DNA from 2 places in the Zobellella sp. An-6 genome. Region 1 is predicted to be linked to the other one. Evidence: predicted binding sites of a transcription regulator. Region 1 holds the regulator's gene; the other holds the start of a gene.
The links. The regulator LexA, encoded in region 1, represses DNA repair genes until DNA is damaged. The targets are predictions, from matches to a motif close to ANCTGTNTNNNNANACAGNT.
Positions count from the first base shown of each region.

Region 1 (6,613 bases):
CCGGCTAGACAACAGCTCCCGGCGTTACTGATAGAGGAAGTTGGTGAACAGCAGGCGGCGGATGGGTGCCTGGCCGGTTTCCTTCAGCAGCAGGTCGTTCAGTCGGCGCAGGCCTTCGCTGGCCAATTCGGTGCGGGCGGCCAGGGAGCGGATCTCCTGCTGGTTCTTTTCTGCCAGCAGGTTGTTGACGGCGTCCCGCAGCAGCGGCATATGCTGCTCCACCAGCGGCATCTGGTCGGCCTGCTCCAGCATCAGCTCGATGGACACGCGGATATAGCCCAGGGTCTGGCCGGAGTTCTGGTAGTTGGTAATAATGTCCGGCGTCATGGTGTAGTATAGGGGCCCTTCGGAAGTCGGGGGTGCTTCCTGTGCCTGGGCGCGGCCCGTCGCCGCCAGCAAGATGCACAGCGCAGCGATGCGTAGCATAAACAATGTCTCCAGCCTTGGTTTCTGGAGCGCATTGTTTAAACAAATACCGGGCCGGTCAAGTAAATACGTGATTTTTAAAGCAACTGAGTCGTGTCTTTTTATATGTGTATCCGTTATTTCAGGAATCAGCCGTGACGCCCTCTGTCGATCATCTCTGGCACTGGACGGCGGCGCTGCCGCAGCGGCGGCCCACCCTGTGCGATTGGCTGCGGGATCCCGGTTCCCTGACCGAGCGTTTGCGCCGGCACAGTCGTGACTTCCGGGTGGAGGTGCTGGCCAGCGATGTCCTGTTACCCCTGAGCCCGGAACAGATGGCCCTGCTGGACACCGAACTGGCCTATTGCCGGGAAGTCTTGTTGTATTGCGACGGCCGGCCTTGGGTCTATGCCAGTTCCCTCTATTCCCCGGCCACCCGGGCCGCCATGCCGGAGCTGACCGGCCTGGGACGGCGTGCCCTGGGGGAGCTGTTGTTCGATGCCCCGGACCTGCAGCGTTCCTCCTTCGAGTTCACCGAACTGGCGCCCGTCGACTATGAACGGCTGGTGGCGCGGGCAGGGGCGACTGGCACCCTCTGGGGCCGGCGGTCCGTGCTGGCCACCGGGCGAGCCCGGGTGCTGGTGACCGAGCTGTTCCTTCCCGCCGTGCCCGCCTATCAGGAGCCTGTAACATGACCACCCTGACTTCGCCTTCCCGCCCGCGCTGGCGTGCCTACATGGCGCTGGCCCGCATGGACAAGCCCATCGGCAGCCTGCTGCTGCTCTGGCCCACCCTCTGGGCCCTGTGGATCGCTGCCGACGGCCTGCCTTCCCCCTGGGTGCTGCTGGTGTTCGTCGCCGGGGTGTTTTTCATGCGCTCCGCCGGCTGCGTGATTAACGACTATGCGGACCGCCATATCGACGGCCACGTCAAGCGCACCCAGGCCCGGCCGTTGCCCGCCGGCGAGCTGACCGAACGCCAGGCGCTGGGCTTTTTCGCCCTGCTGGTGGGCCTTTCCTTTGTGCTGGTGCTGACCACCAACGCCCTCACCATCGGCCTGGCCTTTGCCGGCCTGTTCTGGGCCGCGCTCTATCCCTTTATGAAGCGGTTTACCCATCTGCCCCAGCTGTTTCTGGGTATCGCCTTCTCCTGGGCCATTCCCATGGCCTTCTCCGCCCAGGCAGACAGCCTGCCGGCCGGGCTCTGGTTGTTGTTTGCCGCCAACCTGTGTTGGACGGTAGCCTACGACACCATGTACGCCATGGTGGACAGGGATGACGATCTCAGGATTGGGGTCAAGTCCACCGCCATCCTGTTCGGCCGGCGTGACAAGCTGATCGTCGGCCTGCTGCAACTGGCCACCCTGCTGCTGCTGGTGGCGGCCGGTCAGGTGTTCGCCCTGGCTGCGTCTTTCTACTGGGGGCTGTTGGCCGCCGCCGCGTTGTTCGTGTACCAGCAGCGACTGATCCGGGACCGGGAGCGGGCGGCCTGCTTCCAGGCTTTCCTCAACAATAACCATGCGGGCATGGCGGTGTTTGCCGGCCTGGCCTTGGCGCAGTGGTAACCCTATCGCCGCCCTTGGCTACAAGGAAAGGCCGGCCGGGAGGAGCGACACCGTGGTTTATTGTGCTTGCCCTGCGGGATTTACTGGATATACTGACAGTTAGCTGTATAAAAAAACAGGTTTCCTATGAAAGCGCTAACCCCTCGCCAGTCCCAGGTGCTGGAGATCATCAAGGAGCATATCCAGCAGACCGGTATGCCGCCCACCCGTGCCGAGATCGCCCAGTCCCTGGGCTTCAAGTCCGCCAATGCCGCCGAGGAACATTTGAAGGCCCTGGCCAAGAAGGGGGTGATCGAGATGATGCCCGGCACCTCCCGGGGGATCCGCCTGGCGCAAGAGGAGGAAGCGGGAGAAGAGCCGGGTCTGCCGCTGATCGGGCGGGTAGCCGCCGGTGAGCCCATCCTGGCACAGCAGCATATAGAGAGCCATTACCGGTTGGATCCGGCCCTGTTCCATCCGCCGGCAGATTTCCTGCTACGGGTCAAGGGAATGAGTATGAAGGACATCGGCATCATGGACGGCGACCTGCTGGCGGTGCACAAGACCGGTGAGGTGCGCAACGGCCAGGTGGTGGTGGCCCGGCTCGACGACGAGGTCACGGTCAAGCGCTTCCGGCGTCAGGGCAGCAGGGTCAGCCTGCTGCCGGAGAACGAGGAGCTGTCGCCCATCGAGGTTGACCTGCGGAGCCAGGAGCTGATCATCGAAGGCCTGGCGGTGGGCGTGATCCGCAACAGCGATTTTTAAGAACCTGTTGGCAATCTTTTGTTCTAGGCCAACGGGCACTACTCCGCCGACACGCCGTGGGATCCGATACTCATCACTTCGACCTGCTGCGAACATTCACTGGATGTTCGGTCAGGCCGAAATGGCTCGTCACGGCGGACAAGCTCGCCCCATGGGGGCTCCACCGCGCCTTCCCTGGCGCGGTGGGTCGGTGCAGCCGCAGCCTTTGTCCCCCAAAGCTCAGCGGCGCCTATTGCCTCTTCGCTGGGTGGCCACAGGCCGCCTAACAAAAATCATAAACAGGTTTTAAGCCACTTGCTTCCCTGGGGATGGGGGCCTAAGATGCGCTTCCCGCTTCCCGCTTCCCGCTTCCCGCTTCCCGCTTCCCGCTTCCCGCTTCCCGCTTCCCGCTTCCCGCTTCCCGCTTCCCGCTTCCCGCTTCCCGCTTCCCGCTTCCCGCTTCCCGCTTCCCGCTTCCCGCTTCTTTTTCATTTTTTTACTTTTTCATAATCAATGCTTTACTTAGTGTGTGCCGGACCGATGGACGCGGTGGTTCGGTAAGCACTGACTCTCTTTCGAGTGCGCCAAAATAAAGGACTAAGACTTTTGGGGGTGCGTGTGAAGCCGATTTTTCTGCTGCTGTCGCTAGTGGCACCGCTGCCCGTGTGGGCGCAAAGCCGTCTCAATATGACCCAGGGGGTCACCGATATCAGCCAGAAGGTGTATGGCCTGCACATGACCATACTCATCATCTGCGCGCTGATCGGCCTGGTGGTGTTCGGGGCCATGTTCTGGGCCCTGCTCCATCACCGCAAGTCCAAGGGGGCCAAGGCCGCCCAGTTCCATGAAAGCACCAAGGTGGAAATCCTCTGGACCATCATCCCCTTCCTGATCCTGGTGGCCATGGCCATTCCCGCCACCCGTACCCTGATCGCCATGGAGGACGCCAGCCAGTCGGATCTGACGGTGCAGATCACCGCCTCCCAGTGGAAATGGCACTACCGCTACTTCGATGAGGACGTCGAATTCTTCAGCCTGCTCGCCACCCTGCCCCAGGAAATCGACGGCAGCCTGCGTAAGCGCGACAACTACCTGCTGGAAGTGGACCGGCCCCTGGTGTTGCCCACGGATCGCAAGGTGCGCTTCCTGATCACCGCCGATGACGTCATCCATTCCTGGTGGGTGCCGGCCTTCGCGGTCAAGAAGGACGCCATTCCCGGCTTTATCAACGAGGCCTGGACCCGCATCAACCAGCCCGGTCTCTACCGCGGCCAGTGCGCCGAGCTGTGCGGCAAGGATCACGCCTTTATGCCGATAGTGGTGGATGTCCGCCCGCCCGGCGAGTTCGACGGCTGGCTGGCCCGGGTGAAGGCGGAGCAGGCCGAGGCCCGGGCCGCCGAGCAGGAATTGCTGGCGATGGAAATGACCATGGAAGAGATGATGACCCTGGGCGAGCAGGTGTATCAGCGCAGCTGCGCCGCCTGCCACCAGGCCAATGGCGAGGGTATACCCGGCGCCTTCCCCGCGCTCAGGGGCAGCAACATGGTGCTGAACGACAGGGCGTCCCATATCGATATCGTGCTCTACGGCAAGGAGGGCACCGCCATGCAGAGCTTCGACCGGCAGCTGGCGCTGAAGGAGCTGGCCGCCGTGATCACTTACGAGCGCAACGCCTGGGGCAACGACACCGGTGATCTGGTGCAGCCCAAGGACATCCATCAAGCCAGGCAGGGACAATAGGGGGCAGGGATGACGCAGTTAGACCGGACACAAACCGCGGACGACCAGCTGGACGTGGCGGATGACCATCACCACCAGGGCCCGGCCAGGGGCATCATGCGCTGGCTGTTGACCACCAACCACAAGGACATCGGCAGCCTCTACCTGCTGTTCAGCCTGGCCATGTTCCTGCTGGGCGGCAGCATGGCCATGGTCATCCGCGCCGAGCTGTTCCAGCCCGGCCTGCAGCTGGTGGATCCCAATTTCTTCAACCAGATGACCACCATGCACGGCCTCATCATGGTGTTCGGTGCCGTCATGCCCGCCTTTGTCGGCCTGGCCAACTGGATGATCCCGATGATGATAGGCGCTCCCGACATGGCGCTGCCGCGCATGAACAACTGGAGCTTCTGGATCCTGCCCTTCGCCTTCCTGCTGATGCTGAGCTCGTTGTTCATGCCCGGCGGCGGCCCCAACTTCGGCTGGACCTTCTACGCCCCCCTGTCCACCACCTATGCCCCGGACAGCACCGCTCTGTTCGTGTTCGCCATCCATATCATGGGCATCAGCTCGATCATGGGGGCGATCAACGTCATCGTTACCATCTGGAACCTGAGAGCGCCAGGCATGACCTGGATGAAACTGCCCCTGTTCTGCTGGACCTGGCTGATCACCGCCTTCCTGCTGATCGCGGTGATGCCGGTGCTGGCGGGGGCGGTGACCATGGTGCTCACCGACAAGTATTTCGGCACCAGCTTCTTCGAGGCGGCCGGCGGCGGCGACCCCGTGCTGTTCCAGCATATCTTCTGGTTCTTCGGCCACCCCGAGGTGTACATCATGATCTTGCCGAGTTTCGGCATCATTTCGGCCATCGTGCCCACCTTCAGTCGCAAGCGGCTGTTCGGTTATGCCTCCATGGTGTATGCCACCGCCTCCATCGCCGGGCTGAGCTTCCTGGTGTGGGCGCACCATATGTTTACCGTGGGCATGCCGGTGGCGGCGGAGCTGTTCTTCATGTACTGCACCATGCTGATCTCGGTGCCCACCGGGGTCAAGGTGTTCAACTGGGTGGCCACCATGTGGCGCGGCGCCATCAGTTTCGAGGTGCCCATGCTGTTCGCCCTGGCCTTTATCGTGCTGTTCACCATCGGCGGCTTCAGCGGCCTGATGCTGGCCATCACCCCGGCCGACTTCCAGTACCACGACACCTATTTCGTGGTGGCCCACTTCCACTACGTGCTGGTGTCCGGCGCCATCTTCTCGATCATGGCGGCGGCCTACTACTGGATGCCAAAATGGACCGGCCACATGTTCGACGAGCGACTGGCCAAGTGGCATTTCTGGTGCTCGGTGATTTCGGTCAACATCCTCTTCTTCCCCATGCACTTCCTCGGGCTGGCCGGCATGCCCCGGCGCATCCCCGACTATTCGCTGCAGTTTGCCGACATCAACGGCTTGGTCAGTATCGGCGGCTTTGCCTTCGGCCTGTCCCAGCTGATCTTCGTGGCGGTGCTGGTGAAATGCATCCGCGGCGGCGAAAAGGCGGCGGCCAGCCCCTGGGAAGGGGCTCACGGTCTGGAGTGGACGGTGCCCTCGCCGGCGCCCTACCACACGTTCAGCACCCCCCCGGAGATCGAAGGCAATGGATCACGGTAAAAAAGCACTCAGACTCGGCCTGATGGCGGTCGTCATGTTCGGCTTCGGCTTCGCCCTGGTACCGCTGTATGACGTGTTCTGCGATCTTACCGGCCTGAACGGCAAAACCGCCACCACGGCGGCGGCGGAGTCCAGGGCCATGGACGAGCAGCGGCTGGTGACGGTGGAGTTCGTCACCTACAAGGCCAAGGGCCTTAACGGCGATTTCGAATCCTCGGTGCGGCGGCTGCAGGTGCATCCGGGCGAGATGCACCAGGTAGACTTCACCGTGACCAGTCATGCGGCGGAGGACAGGGTGCTGCGGGCCATTCCGTCGGTCTCGCCAGGAGTGGCGGCGGGCTATCTGCGCAAGACCGAGTGCTTCTGTTTTCAGGAGCAGCCCCTGGCGGCACGAGAGCAGGCGGTGATGCCGATGCGCTTCTATGTGGATGAGGCCTTGCCCGGCAATATCGAGGTATTCACCCTGTCCTATACCCTTTACGACATCAGCGAGCAGGTTGCCACGCGCAGCTAGCAAGGAGGCAGTCATGGAGGTCAAGACCCAAC
Region 1 covers NZ_CP199259.1:302,033-308,645, forward strand. Annotated here, with positions in the region: gene glpG (rhomboid family intramembrane serine protease GlpG) at 1-31, shown strand, start outside; gene ACT7DK_RS01360 (flagellar basal body-associated FliL family protein) at 25-426, opposite strand; gene ACT7DK_RS01365 (chorismate--pyruvate lyase family protein) at 561-1,100, shown strand; gene ubiA (4-hydroxybenzoate octaprenyltransferase) at 1,097-1,969, shown strand; gene lexA (transcriptional repressor LexA) at 2,096-2,713, shown strand; gene coxB (cytochrome c oxidase subunit II) at 3,311-4,432, shown strand; gene ctaD (cytochrome c oxidase subunit I) at 4,442-6,067, shown strand; gene ACT7DK_RS01390 (cytochrome c oxidase assembly protein) at 6,054-6,581, shown strand; gene ACT7DK_RS01395 (cytochrome c oxidase subunit 3) at 6,595-6,613, shown strand, end outside.

Region 2 (6,613 bases), 2.9 Mb from region 1:
CACCCTGCTGGGCGCCCACGCCCTGCCGCCGGAATACAAAGACGATGCCGACGGCTATATCGAGCTGGTGTGCCGGCGGATGATCCCGGCCGCCGCCGCCGAAGGGCTGGCGGACGCGGTGGACGTGTTCTGCGAGAACATCGCCTTCTCGGTCGCCCAGTGCGAGCGGGTCTATGCCGCCGCCAAGGCCCATGGCCTGGCCATCAAGGGCCATACCGAGCAGTTGTCCAACCTGGGCGGCAGCGCCGCCGCCGCCCGCGCCGGGGCGCTGTCGGTGGATCATGTGGAATACCTGGACGAGACGGGGGTAAAGGCCCTGGCCGAGGCCGGCACCGTCGCCACCCTGTTGCCCGGCGCCTTCTACATATTGCGCGAAACAAAAGTGCCGCCCATCGCGCTGCTGCGTCGCCACGGGGTGCCCATGGCCCTGGCCACCGACGCCAACCCGGGTACCTCGCCCATCTTCAGCCTGAGGCTGATGCTGAACATGGCCTGCACCCTGTTCCGCCTGACCCCGGTGGAGGCCCTGCGCGGCGTTACCGCCCAGGGCGCCCGGGCCCTGGGCTTGTCGCACGAGTGCGGCCGCATCGTCCCGGGTATGGCCGCGGATCTGTGCCTGTGGGAGACCGACAATTACGCCGAGCTGGCCTACAGCCTGGGCCTGCCCCGGCTCGTTCAACGCATCGTAGCGGGAGAGCCTGCATGAAGACTGACATGACCCCCTGGACCGGCCGGGTCGATCCCGAGCCCGACACCGCCCGCTGGCACCAGCAGGTGCAGCCGCTGGAACAGGCCCGGAATCCGGGCGCCGTGCTGATCGGCTTTGGCTGTGACGAAGGGGTACGCCGCAACAAGGGCCGCGTCGGCGCCGCCAAGGGCCCGGCGGCCATGCGCCGGATGCTGGGCAGCCTGGCCTGGCACCAGGGCATGGCCGTGTTCGACGCCGGCGACGTGGTCTGCCAGGACGAGGACCTGGAAGGGGCCCACCAGGCCCTGTCCGCCCGGGTGAGCCAGGCGCTGGATCTGGGCCATTTCCCCATCGTGATGGGCGGCGGCCATGAGGTGGCCTTCGGCTCCTGGTCTGGTCTGGCCGCGCATCTGGCGCCACGCGAGCAGAGCCCGCGCATCGGCATCATCAACTTCGACGCCCACTTCGATCTGCGCGACCCCGGCTTCGTGGTGTCGTCCGGCACCCCCTTTGCCCAGATCGCCGAGGCGAGCGCGCAGCGGGGCTGGCCCTTCCAGTATGCCTGCCTGGGGGTGAGCCGGGCCGCCAACACCCAGAACCTGTTCCGGCGCGCCGAAGAGCTCGGGGTGCTGGCATGGGAAGACAGGGCCATGACGGCGGCGACCCTGCCCCGGCTGCAGCAGGAGGTGGCGGACTTTATCGGTCGCTGCGACCACCTCTACCTGACCATCGACATCGATGTGTTCCCCGCCGCCCAGGCGCCCGGCGTGAGTGCGCCGGCGGCCCGGGGGGTGGGGCTGGATTTGATTGAACCCGTAATTGAACAGATCAAGGCCAGTGGCAAGCTCCGGCTCGCCGATTTGGCCGAGCTCAACCCCGAGTATGACGTGGATGGCCACACGGCCAGGCTGGCGGCTCGGTTGATTCATACTTTGACACTGTAAAGAGGGAAACCCACATGTCACAACAAAACGATCGTCACGCTCCTGGCCGTGTTATCAAGGTGCCGACCGGCGTCAACAAGGTGTGCAAAAGCTGGCTGACCGAAGCCGCCTACCGCATGCTGCACAACAACCTGCACCCGGACGTGGCCGAGCGGCCCGAGGATCTGGTGGTGTACGGCGGTATCGGCCGCGCCGCCCGCAACTGGCCCTGCTTCGACCGCATCGTCGACGTGCTCAAGCGGCTGGAAGACGACGAGACCTTGCTGATCCAGTCCGGCAAGCCGGTGGGCGTGTTCAAGACCCACGCCGACGCGCCGCGGGTGCTGCTGGCCAACTCCAACCTGGTGCCGGCCTGGGCCAACTGGGAGCACTTCAACGAGCTGGACAAGAAAGGCCTGATGATGTACGGCCAGATGACCGCCGGCTCCTGGATCTACATCGGCTCCCAGGGTATCGTCCAGGGCACCTACGAGACCTTCGTCGAGGCCGGTCGCCAGCACTATGACGGCAACCTCAAGGGCCGCTGGATCCTCACCGCCGGCCTGGGCGGCATGGGTGGCGCCCAGCCCCTGGCGGCGACCCTGGCCGGCGCATGCTCGCTCAACATCGAGTGCCAGCAGTCCAGCATCGACTTCCGCCTGCGCACCCGCTACCTGGACGAGCAGGCCGAGAGCCTGGATGACGCCCTGGCCCGCATCGAGCGCTACACCGCCGAGGGCAAGGCGATTTCCATCGGCCTGTGCGCCAATGCCGCCGACGTGCTGCCCGAACTGGTCAGGCGCGGCGTCAAGCCCGACATGGTCACCGACCAGACCAGCGCCCACGATCCGCTGCACGGCTACCTGCCCCAGGGCTGGAGCTGGGAGGAGTACGTGGTGCGTGGCAAGAGCCAGCCCGAGGCCACCGTCAAGGCGGCCAAGCAGTCCATGGCGGTGCACGTGCAGGCCATGCTCGACTTCCAGCAGATGGGCGTGCCCACCTTCGACTACGGCAACAACATCCGCCAGATGGCGCTGGAAGAGGGCGTCAAGAATGCCTTCGACTTCCCCGGCTTCGTCCCGGCCTATATCCGTCCGCTGTTCTGCCAGGGCATAGGTCCCTTCCGCTGGGTGGCCCTGTCCGGCGATCCGGAGGACATCTACAAGACCGACGCCAAGGTGAAGGAGCTGATCCCCGACAACCCGCACCTGCACAACTGGCTGGACATGGCGCGCGAGCGCATCAGCTTCCAGGGCCTGCCCGCCCGTATCTGCTGGGTCGGCCTGAAAGACCGTGCCCGCCTGGGCCTGGCCTTCAACGAGATGGTCAAGAACGGCGAACTCAAGGCGCCCATCGTGATCGGCCGTGACCACCTGGACTCCGGCTCCGTCGCCAGCCCCAACCGGGAAACCGAGGCGATGATGGACGGCTCCGATGCCGTCAGTGACTGGCCGCTGCTGAACGCCCTGCTCAACACCGCCGGTGGCGCCACCTGGGTGTCCCTGCACCACGGCGGCGGGGTCGGCATGGGGTTCAGCCAGCACTCGGGCGTGGTGATCGTGGCCGACGGTACCGACGCCGCCGCCGCACGCCTGGGCCGGGTGCTGCGTAACGACCCGGGCACCGGCGTGATGCGCCACGCCGACGCGGGTTATGATATCGCCATCAACTGCGCCCGTGAGAACGACCTGGACCTGCCCATGGTGAACAAGGACTAATTTATGAGCACTCTGACTATCCATCCCGGAAAAATGACCCTGGCGCAGATGCGCCAGGCCTATGAACAGCCCGTGAAGCTGGCGCTGGATCCTGCGGTGCACGGCACCATCCAGGCCTCGGTCGACTGCGTCAACCGCATGGTGGCGGAAGACCGCACCGTGTACGGCATCAACACCGGGTTCGGCCTGCTGGCCAATACCCGCATCAAACCGGAAGACCTGGAAACCCTGCAGCGCTCCCTGGTGCTGTCCCACGCCACCGGCCTGGGGGCGCTGGTCAGCGACGAGCTGGTGCGACTGATCATGGTGCTCAAGATCAACAGCCTGGCCCGTGGCTACTCCGGCATCCGCCTGCAGGTGCTGGAGGCGCTGATGGCGCTGGTCAACCACGGCGTCTACCCCTGCATCCCCGGCAAGGGCTCCGTCGGCGCCTCCGGCGACCTGGCGCCCCTGGCGCACATGAGCTGCGTGTTGCTGGGCGAGGGCCAGGCCCGCTACCAGGGCGAGATCATCAGCGCCGGCCAGGCGCTGGAGATCGCCGGCCTGAAGCCGATGGGCCTGGCGCCCAAGGAAGGCCTGGCGCTGCTGAACGGTACCCAGGTGTCCACCGCCTTCGCCCTGCGCGGCCTGTTCGAGGCGGAAGACCTGTTCGCCAGCGCCGTGGTGGTGGGCGGCCTGACGGTGGAAGCCACCCTGAGCTCCCGTCGGCCCTTCGATGCCCGCATCCACGAGGTGCGCGGCCAGGCCGGCCAGATCGACGCCGCCGCCGCCTACCGCCATGTGCTGGGCGAGCAGAGTGACATCAGCAAGACCCATGTCAACTGTGCCAAGGTGCAGGATCCCTACTCCCTGCGCTGCCAGCCCCAGGTGATGGGCGCCTGCCTGACCCAGCTGCGCCAGGCCGCCGAGGTGCTGCTGATCGAGGGCAACGCGGTGTCCGACAACCCCCTGGTGTTCGCCGAGGACAACGATGTCATCTCCGGCGGCAACTTCCACGCCGAGCCGGTGGCCATGGCGGCGGACAACATCGCCCTGGCGATTGCCGAGATCGGCTCCCTGAGCGAGCGGCGGGTATCGCTGATGATGGACACCCACATGTCGGGCCTGCCGCCCTTCCTGGTGGAAAACGGCGGCGTCAACTCCGGCTTCATGATCGCCCAGGTCACCGCCGCGGCCCTGGCGTCCGACAACAAGGCGCTGGCCCACCCGCACTCGGTGGACTCGCTGCCCACCTCCGCCAACCAGGAAGACCACGTTTCCATGGCCCCCAACGGCGGTCGCCGGCTGTGGGACATGGTGGAAAACAGCCGGGGCGTGCTGGCCATCGAATGGCTGGCGGCCTGCCAGGGCCTGGATTTCCGCGGCGGCCTCAAGACCACGGCCCCACTGGAGCTGGCCCGCCAGACCCTGCGGGAGAAGGTGAGCTACTACGACAAGGACCGCTTCTTCGCCCCCGACATCGAGCAGGCCGACGCCCTGCTCAAGGCGGGCACCCTGAGCCGCCTGATCCTGCCGGACCTGCTGCCCAGTCACTGAGCACGACTCCGCTTGCGGGGGATTTTACGGGGCTGCTTCGGCAGCCCTGTTTTTTTATCCAGCACCTTCGTGCTAGACTCGCGCACCTTGTCAGCCGGGGAGGGCGGTCGATGGCGGATTTCAGAACCCATATCCAGGTGGCCACCGTGGCCAGCGGCCTGCTGGCCGGCGCCATGGTGTGGGCCCAGCAACTGACCCTGGCCGAGGGGGTACTGCTGTGGCTGGCCGGTACCCTGGGCGGCATACTGCCGGATATCGATGCCGACAGCTCCCGCTCCCTGCGCATCCTGTTCCGGCTGTTCGGCGTGCTGGCGGCCCTGCTGGCCTTGCTCTACGGCCGGGAGCGTCTGGCGCTCACCGATACCCTGGTGCTGGGTGCCGCCGCCTACGGCGTTGTCCGCTATCCCCTGTGCTGGGTCTTCGCCCGTTTCACGGTGCACAGGGGCAGTCTGCATTCGCTGCTGGCCAACGGGGTGTTCGCCCTGGCCGTGGTGGTGATCGGTCACCGGCTGTTCGGGCTGACGGCCGCGCTCGCCTGGGAGACCGGCGCCTTCGTCTTTGTCGGCGCCTTTATCCACCTGCTGCTGGACGAGCTGTACAGCATCGACCTGGAAGGGCGGCGCATCAAGAAGTCCTTCGGCACCGCCCTGAAACTGGTCGAGTGGCGCGCGCCCCTGGCCAACCTGTTGCTGCTCGCCCTGCTGGCGGGCGGCTGGTGGCTGGCGCCCGCCTCGCCCGGCCTGCTGGCGCGGCTATTGCCGCTTTCCCAGTTCTGGTAATATAACGCCGCTGGCAGGCCCTGCCGTTTTCTTAATCCTTGTCTCGAACAGGGACAGTGGCCGGGTACCGCTAAGCAGACCCTCCGCGCCGGGATGGCGCGGCTGAGCCCTCAGGGGGCGAGTTTTCTCGCCGTGACGAGTGGTTTCAGCCTGACCGAACATCCAGTGAATGTTCGCAGCAGGCTGAAACCGCGAGTGTCATATCCTCACGGCGTGTCTGTGTGCGGTACCCGGTCAATGGAGCATCATGAAGAAGCGGTGACTCAAGTAGAAACACAATAATCCCAGGGGCCGACTTCCAGTACAGGTTCAACATTCCACACACAGGACACACCGATGAGTCTTGCAGACAAGGTATTGGCCGTTAACAACGACCTTCCCATCCGTACCCGCCAGCCGGTGCACAGCGGCAAGGTACGCTCCGTCTACTGGCTGACCGAAGAGGACAGCCGCCGCCTGATCGAGGAAAAGGGCTATGACGTGGCGCCCGACGCGCCCCTGGCCATCATGGTGATCAGCGATCGTATCTCCGCCTTCGACTGCATCTGGCACGGGGAGGGCGGTCTCAACGGGGTACCCGGCAAGGGCGCGGCGCTCAATGCCATCTCCAACCACTGGTTCCGGCTGTTCAAGGAGCGGGGCCTGGCCGACAGCCATATCCTCGACATCCCCCATCCCTTCGTGTGGATAGTACAGAAGGCTACCCCGGTGAAGATAGAAGCCATCTGCCGCCAGTACATCACCGGCTCCATGTGGCGCAGCTACGCCAAGGGCGAGCGGGAATTCTGCGGCATCCGCCTGCCGGATGGCCTGCAAAAGGATCAGAAGCTGCCCGAGCTGCTGATGACGCCCTCTACCAAGGGCATCCTCAGGGGCATTCCCGGGGTGCCGGAGGCGGACGACGTCAACATCACCCGCCGGAATATCGAAGACGACTTCGCCGCCTTCAACTTCAGGAGCAAGGACGAT
Region 2 covers NZ_CP199259.1:3,187,038-3,193,650, reverse strand. Annotated here, with positions in the region: gene hutI (imidazolonepropionase) at 1-706, shown strand, start outside; gene hutG (formimidoylglutamase) at 703-1,632, shown strand; gene hutU (urocanate hydratase) at 1,647-3,329, shown strand; gene hutH (histidine ammonia-lyase) at 3,333-4,865, shown strand; gene ACT7DK_RS14890 (metal-dependent hydrolase) at 4,976-5,644, shown strand; gene ACT7DK_RS14885 (phosphoribosylaminoimidazolesuccinocarboxamide synthase) at 5,981-6,613, shown strand, end outside.
Region 2: ACT7DK_RS14890 (metal-dependent hydrolase) is a predicted target of LexA. The motif match lies at 4,910-4,929, and genes of this name have one in related genera.